2 regions of the Pseudomonas tremae genome follow, and region 1 is predicted to be linked to the other one. Evidence: predicted binding sites of a transcription regulator. Region 1 holds the regulator's gene; the other holds the start of a gene.

What was found. Region 1 encodes FliA, which starts transcription of late flagellar genes. Its sites were predicted from a motif close to CTAAAGTTTNNNNNNNNNNNGCCGNTAA; they were not measured.
Region 2: I9H09_RS14595 (methyl-accepting chemotaxis protein) is a predicted target of FliA. The motif match lies at 1,564-1,591, and genes of this name have one in related genera.

What each region holds. Positions count from the first base shown of each region.
Region 1 covers NZ_CP066270.1:1,888,742-1,892,110, reverse strand. The annotation lists gene I9H09_RS08765 (protein phosphatase CheZ) at 1-777, opposite strand, end outside; gene I9H09_RS08760 (chemotaxis response regulator CheY) at 797-1,171, opposite strand; gene fliA (RNA polymerase sigma factor FliA) at 1,426-2,166, opposite strand; gene fleN (flagellar synthesis regulator FleN) at 2,163-2,996, opposite strand; gene flhF (flagellar biosynthesis GTPase FlhF) at 3,112-3,369, opposite strand, start outside.
Region 2 covers NZ_CP066270.1:3,213,448-3,216,816, forward strand. The annotation lists gene I9H09_RS14595 (methyl-accepting chemotaxis protein) at 1-1,459, opposite strand, end outside; gene I9H09_RS14600 (MFS transporter) at 1,908-3,230, opposite strand; gene I9H09_RS14605 (SMP-30/gluconolactonase/LRE family protein) at 3,312-3,369, opposite strand, start outside.

The DNA of each region.
Region 1 (3,369 bases):
GAGGCTCGATAGCAGATCGTCTACATCATCCTGTCCGGATACGACGTCTTCACGTTTATCGGCATGAATCTGCGGACCTTCACCCTTGGCGAGATGTTTTTTAGGATCTTTTTCTGCAAGGATGGATTCTTCGTCATGTTCGATGCCTGCGAAGCGATCGACATGGCTGGCCATGAGCACCAGCTTGAGCAGATTGCTCTCAACTTCAGTGACCAGCTGCGTAACGCGCTTGATCACCTGACCCGTAAGGTCCTGATAATCCTGAGCAAGCAGAATATCGTTGAGATGGCCGGCAACCTGGTGGGTTTCCTTTTCGGTGCGCGTCAGAAAACCGTCGACTCGCTTGGCCAGCTCGCGAAACTCTTCAGCGCTGATTTCGCGGCGCATGAAACGCCCCCAATCCTCGCTCAAAGCCTTGGCGTCGGAACTCAGGCCATTCATGACCGGCGTACTTTCCTCGACCAGGTCCATCGTGCGGTTGGCTGCGTTCTCGGTCAGCCTGACTACGTACGACAGGCGTTCGGTGGCGTCGGTGATTTGCGACACTTCCTCGGCCTGAGGCATGTGCGGATCGATATGAAAGTTGACGATTGCACTGTGAAGCTCACGCGTCAGCTTGCCCACTTCCTGATAAAGGCCGCGGTCACGTGTCTGATTGAGCTCATGGATCAGTTGCACAGCCTCGCCGAAACGACCCTTTTCAAGGCTGGTAACGAGTTCCTGCGCGTGTCTTTTTAGGGTCGACTCAAAGTCGGCCATCGAATCATTGTTATCCATAGCGCCCTCGCGGCATGCATCAGCTATTGACGCGGTCAAAGATCTTTTCGATCTTCTCTTTCAGCGCTTGAGCCGTGAATGGCTTGACTACATAACCGTTCACCCCGGCCTGAGCAGCTTCAATGATCTGCTCACGCTTGGCTTCTGCAGTGACCATCAGCACGGGAAGATTCTTGAGGCGATCATCCGCACGGACCTGACGCAACAGATCGATACCGGACATGCCAGGCATGTTCCAGTCGGTCACCAGAAAGTCAAAGGCACCGCTTTGCAGCATCGGCAGTGCGGTCAGACCATCATCCGCTTCCGATGTGTTGGTAAACCCCAGATCACGCAAAAGGTTCTTGATGATCCGCCGCATCGTTGAGAAGTCATCAACGATGAGGATTTTCATGTTCTTGTCCAATTCGACCTCCAAGCAGTCTTTAACGCATTCAGCACCTGAACACGCTGTTCACTCAATACTGGCACAGCACACCTCCAGCTATACGAAACGACGACGGGCTTGGCACAACGACAGGCAAAGACCTTGAACGAAAGCCCATCGAGACAATGTTCGATGGGCTTGCGTCTCGTTCATCCTGTTACCACGTAACGCTTTGCACAGCCGGCATGCAGACAACTCGCGACTTGCGTCGCGGATTGCCGTCAACGCGCTCGCCACTCCCCCAAACGCCCTCGCAAACGAGCTGCGCACTGGCTGTGTAACTGACTGACTCGAGATTCGCTGACCCCAAGAACCTCTCCGATTTCCTTGAGATTCAGCTCTTCGTCGTAGTACAGCGCCAATACCAGACGCTCACGCTCTGGCAGATTGGCAATTGCATCGGCCAACGCAGCCTGGAAGCGCTCGTCTTCCAGATCGCGCGACGGCTCAAGCGAACCGCTTGCACCGTCCTCGTGCAGCCCTTCATGATCCCCGTCCTGCAAAAGGTCGTCGAAACTGAAAAGGCGGCTGCCCAAGGTGTCATTCAAAATCCCGTAATAATCATCAAGACTCAACTGGAGTTCGGCAGCAACCTCGTGATCTTTAGCGTCACGACCGGTTTTAGCTTCAATTGCCCGAATTGCGTCACTGACCATGCGCGTATTGCGGTGTACCGAACGCGGAGCCCAGTCACCCTTGCGGACCTCATCGAGCATCGCACCACGGATACGAATGCCGGCATAGGTCTCGAAGCTCGCACCCTTGGTGGAGTCATATTTGGTAGAGACTTCAAGCAGACCGATCATGCCGGCCTGGATCAGATCCTCGACCTGCACGCTGGCTGGCAAACGCGCCAGCAAGTGGTAGGCAATGCGCTTGACCAAAGGCGCATAGCGCTCGATCAGCTCATATTGTGAGTTCCGAGAAGTCTTGCTGTACATCTGGTAGCCGCTCGCAGTCATTGCACAGGCCCCGCACTGGTCTGGTGAACGAGTCGCTCAACGAAGAACTCGAGATGACCCCGCGGATTGGCCGGCAACGGCCAGGTATCAACCTTCTGGGCAATAGCCTTGAACGCCAGTGCACATTTGGAACGCGGGAATGCTTCGTAGACGGCACGCTGTTTCTGCACGGCCTTGCGCACGCATTCGTCATACGGCACAGCGCCTACATACTGCAGGGCAACATCAAGAAAACGGTCTGTCACTTTGGTGAGCTTGGCGAACAGGTTGCGCCCTTCCTGAGGGCTCTGAGCCATGTTGGCCAGGACCCGGAAGCGGTTCATGTCGTAGTCGCGGTTGAGCAGTTTGATCAGGGCGTAGGCATCGGTGATCGACGTGGGCTCGTCGCACACCACCAGCAGCACTTCCTGAGCAGCGCGCACAAAGCTCACCACTGATTCGCCAATACCGGCAGCCGTGTCGATCACCAGTACGTCGAGATTGTCGCCAATATCGCTGAACGCCTGGATCAGACCGGCATGCTGGGCCGGAGACAGATGCACCATGCTCTGGGTGCCGGAAGCTGCAGGCACGATACGAACCCCGCCCGGCCCCTGCAATAGAACATCGCGCAGTTCGCAGCGACCCTCTATGACATCGGCAAGCGTGCGCTTCGGCGTCAGGCCCAGCAAGACGTCGACATTGGCCAGACCAAGATCGGCATCAAGCAGCATAACGCGCCGGCCAAGCTCGGCGAGGGCCAGTGAGAGGTTCACTGACACGTTAGTCTTACCGACGCCACCTTTGCCGCCGGTCACCGCGATCACCTGTACGGGATGCATGCTGCCCATGTTATTTCTTTACCTTGTCTTGCGTAGACCGAAACCACACCGAGAACCGCACATTCACTAATGAACAATGCCAGGCAGACCGTTGATGCAGGGACATTTCAATAATATCCATCACTTAACCCACTCTCTTGCCAGGGGTGTGATAGAGGTCGGCAAACATATCAGCCATCGCTTCCTCGCTCGGCTCATCCTGCATCTGAACGCTCACCGCACGGCTAACCAGTTGGTGACGGCGTGGAATATGCAGATCTTCAGGAATACGTGGACCGTCCGTCAGGTAGGCCACTGGTAGTTCGTGACTGATCGCCAGGCTCAGGACTTCGCCGAGGCTGGCTGTTTCATCGAGCTTGGTCAGAATGCATCCGGCCAGGCC
Region 2 (3,369 bases), 1.3 Mb from region 1:
GCAATGCGAACGATATCTGATCGACCACTTGTAGAACCTTGCTCGAGCTGTCGCGGATTTCGATGATGGCTTGACCAGCCGTGCCAGCCATTTCGACGCCCTGGTTAACTTCTTGAACACCGCTGCGCATGCTTTCGACTGTTTCACGTACACCCGCCTGGATCTTCTCGATCATGCCGGCGATTTCCTTGGTGGACTTGCCAGTGTTTTGCGCCAGCAGGCGAACTTCGTCGGCAACAACCGCGAAGCCGCGACCCTGCTCGCCGGCACGTGCGGCTTCGATGGCAGCGTTGAGCGCCAACAGGTTGGTCTGGTCGGCAATACCTTGAATCACACTGATGATCGACGAGATATGCTCGGAATGCTGACCCAGGCCTGCAACCTGTGTAGAAGAAAGCTGCACGGTCTTGGCGATGCCGTTCATGCTGGACAGCGTACTTTCGATGACCTGCGCACCATCTTTGGACTGCTGGCCCGAACGACTGGCGAGCTGGTGGGCCTCGTCGGCGTTTTCGGAAACGTGGTGGATGCTGACAGTCAGTTCTTCGATGGTAGCCGCCATCATTGAGGCGGACGTCGACTGTTCCTGGATTGCGCCGGAAAGTTGCTCGGATGCGCCGGAAATCTGTTGCACGGCAACTACCAACTGATTGGCTGCCTGGCTGATCTGATGAATCATTTCGCGCAAGCGATTCTGCATGCGGTCAAAGGCTTTCGGCAGTTCGTCATGGCTGCTGGTATCGATCACGGTGTCGAGCTTGCCATTGGCAATGGCAGTTGCAGCATCAATAGCCAGCTGCAGGCGTGCGGTAGTGCTGCGACCCAATAAAGTAGCCAGGATTCCCGCGAGGACAGCCGCTGCAAGGCCGCCACACATGAGGATCATGATGGCGAGATGTTTGGCGTCCACCATGTCTTGGGTCCTTACCACCAGCAGCTTGTTTTCGACAGCGCTGATTTCGCTCAGAATAGCGCGCATGCCGTCCATCTTGGCTTTGTCGGCACCGGAGGTAATGCGCGCATCCAGTTCGTCATCCGGCATATTGCGTGCGGTCAGGTCACGACGCAGGGCGATGATCGGGTTGATGTCCTCATCCATCCAGCGCTTCTGGGTCTCCCCCAGAGTGGCCAGACGACGCTGTTGTTCGGCATTATCAGATGTCAGGCGCTTGAGCGAATCAAGTTCTTCAGCAAAGCGCCGCTGACCCGCTACCAACGGCTCGAGAAATGTGTCTTTCGACGCGATGACGAAGCCTCGCATGCCTGTCTCGATGTTGATCAGTTGCTCAAGAGCCAACTGTGCGTCGCTCAGCACTTGATAAGTGTGGACGTTGTTGTTGGTGGCGTCTTCTACCTGCTCGAAGCCTCTGTAAGCACTGGCTACCAGCACGGCAATAAGTATGACTATCGCGACAAAACTGAAATAGAGCTTTTGCGAGATACTGAGTTTGCTGAACATGATGTCGATCCTGAACATAGCCGTTCCGTGGCTTGCATGGGCGTAATCACTCGCAAAAATGCGTTGAACCATTTCACGCGAATAATATCATTTGGATATTACCCATTTCGCCCGCTTGCTCAGTAACTTTAGAGGCGGCATCTGCACTGACGCTGAATAAAAGCTCTAATTCAAGATAACTCATTGATAAATATAGATAAATAAATTTAATTATAATTAGCATTTACAGAATTTCAGCTATGGAAACTCCAATAATTTGACAGTTCGAGATGTCAAATTTCCGACCAAAAAACGCCACACATCCCGTTTACGACGCTGACCATGTCGCGTATAGAGCAACTAATGAGATCGCGGACGGGCAGTGTCGCCCCGAAAAGTGGGCACTTTTGCAGAACAGGTGCTTCAGCACTGGCACGTCCCGAACCCAAGAGCTCGGGACGTGGAAACATCACACGCTCCGCTGCACTGTCAGCGATTCGGGGCGATGTGAAAATAGTTGCAGAAACGCCCCGCCCAATGCGCAGCCAGCCATCACGAAGAAGCACACGGTGTAACCACTGAGGCTGCTCCAGCCGCCGCCCATGGATATCAGGGTTCCCATCAATACCGGAGCAATACCGCCGCCGATGAACATCGCGGTGGTGATGATGCCATTGGCAGTCGATGTCGCCGAAGGTTGCGCAGAATCGGACGCGACCGCGTAGTAGATAGGCCAGACCGCGTTGGCCACCAGACCGAACAGCAACTGCACCGCGATGACGATCAGTATGGTGTTGGCAAAGTAAAAGGCACCGACGCTGACTGCCATCCATACCCCGCAGATGATCAAGGTAATGCGTCGGCCGATGATGTCCGACAACGACGGCCAGATCAGTTGCCCGAGAATCCCGGTCAGGGTGAATACGACGCTCATGCCAGCCGATTCAGCCAACGACAGGTTGAGGATGTTGTACAGATAGGCAGGCAGGACAATATTCACGCCCATATAAACCACTTGCGTGAGCAGGGTATTACCGGCAGTCAGGGCAATGTTGCGGTTACTCAACGTTGCTTTGACCGACTTCCAGACCTGACCTTTGACGTTGGTCGACGGTGTGCTGTCCGGCGGGGTCATGCCTTTGGCAGCAATGTCCACATACAGCTTGGTGATACGCTCGGCCGTCGAGTAGCGCGCCCAGAAAATCATCAACGGCAGAGCCACTACGAAGGCGAAAAAGAACACGTAACGCCAGTTTTCCTCACCAAATGTGGTTATCACAAAGCTGGCGACAATGCCGCTGAGCATCGCACCTATGGGGTAACCGGTGTGGTGGGCGCCCAACGCAAACCCACGACGCTCCACGGGCCACCATTCAGCAGTGTTGCTGACACCGACCGGCTCGCCCCAGCCAGCGCCCAGATTCACCCCTACCCGCAAGGCAATGAAACTGGCCAGGCTGCCACTCAACCCCTTGAAACCCGAGAGGAAGGACAGCGCGGTATAGCCCAGCACCAGTGGCACCTGGAAACGCGCCCGCTTCCAGCCGCCGCCGTAACGGTCACTCCAGATAGAACCCGGAATGTCGAGAACCGCCAAGGCCAGCATGGCGACAGTGGCCACCGTCCCCCACTGATCTGCAGACAATTCGAAATGTTTGGAAATAGTCGGGCCCAGGCGCAATACGATCTCGCGATCATAGGCGTTCAAAATCCAGATCATCCAGCACACCAACAACGACACCCACGAAAATCGATGAATCTTGCCCAGCGATGCATTCTTGTTATTTGGCATGGGAAATCTCCAGGCGTGTAGCACACGCCCTGGCGAGAAGGTTCAGTCGTCCTTAACGTTCAGGTTCAGTCTGTTGTCGGGCTAGCTGGCGAAGCGCCGTTCAGCAACGCCCTTCACGCCCAGCCCGGTGATGGCGAAC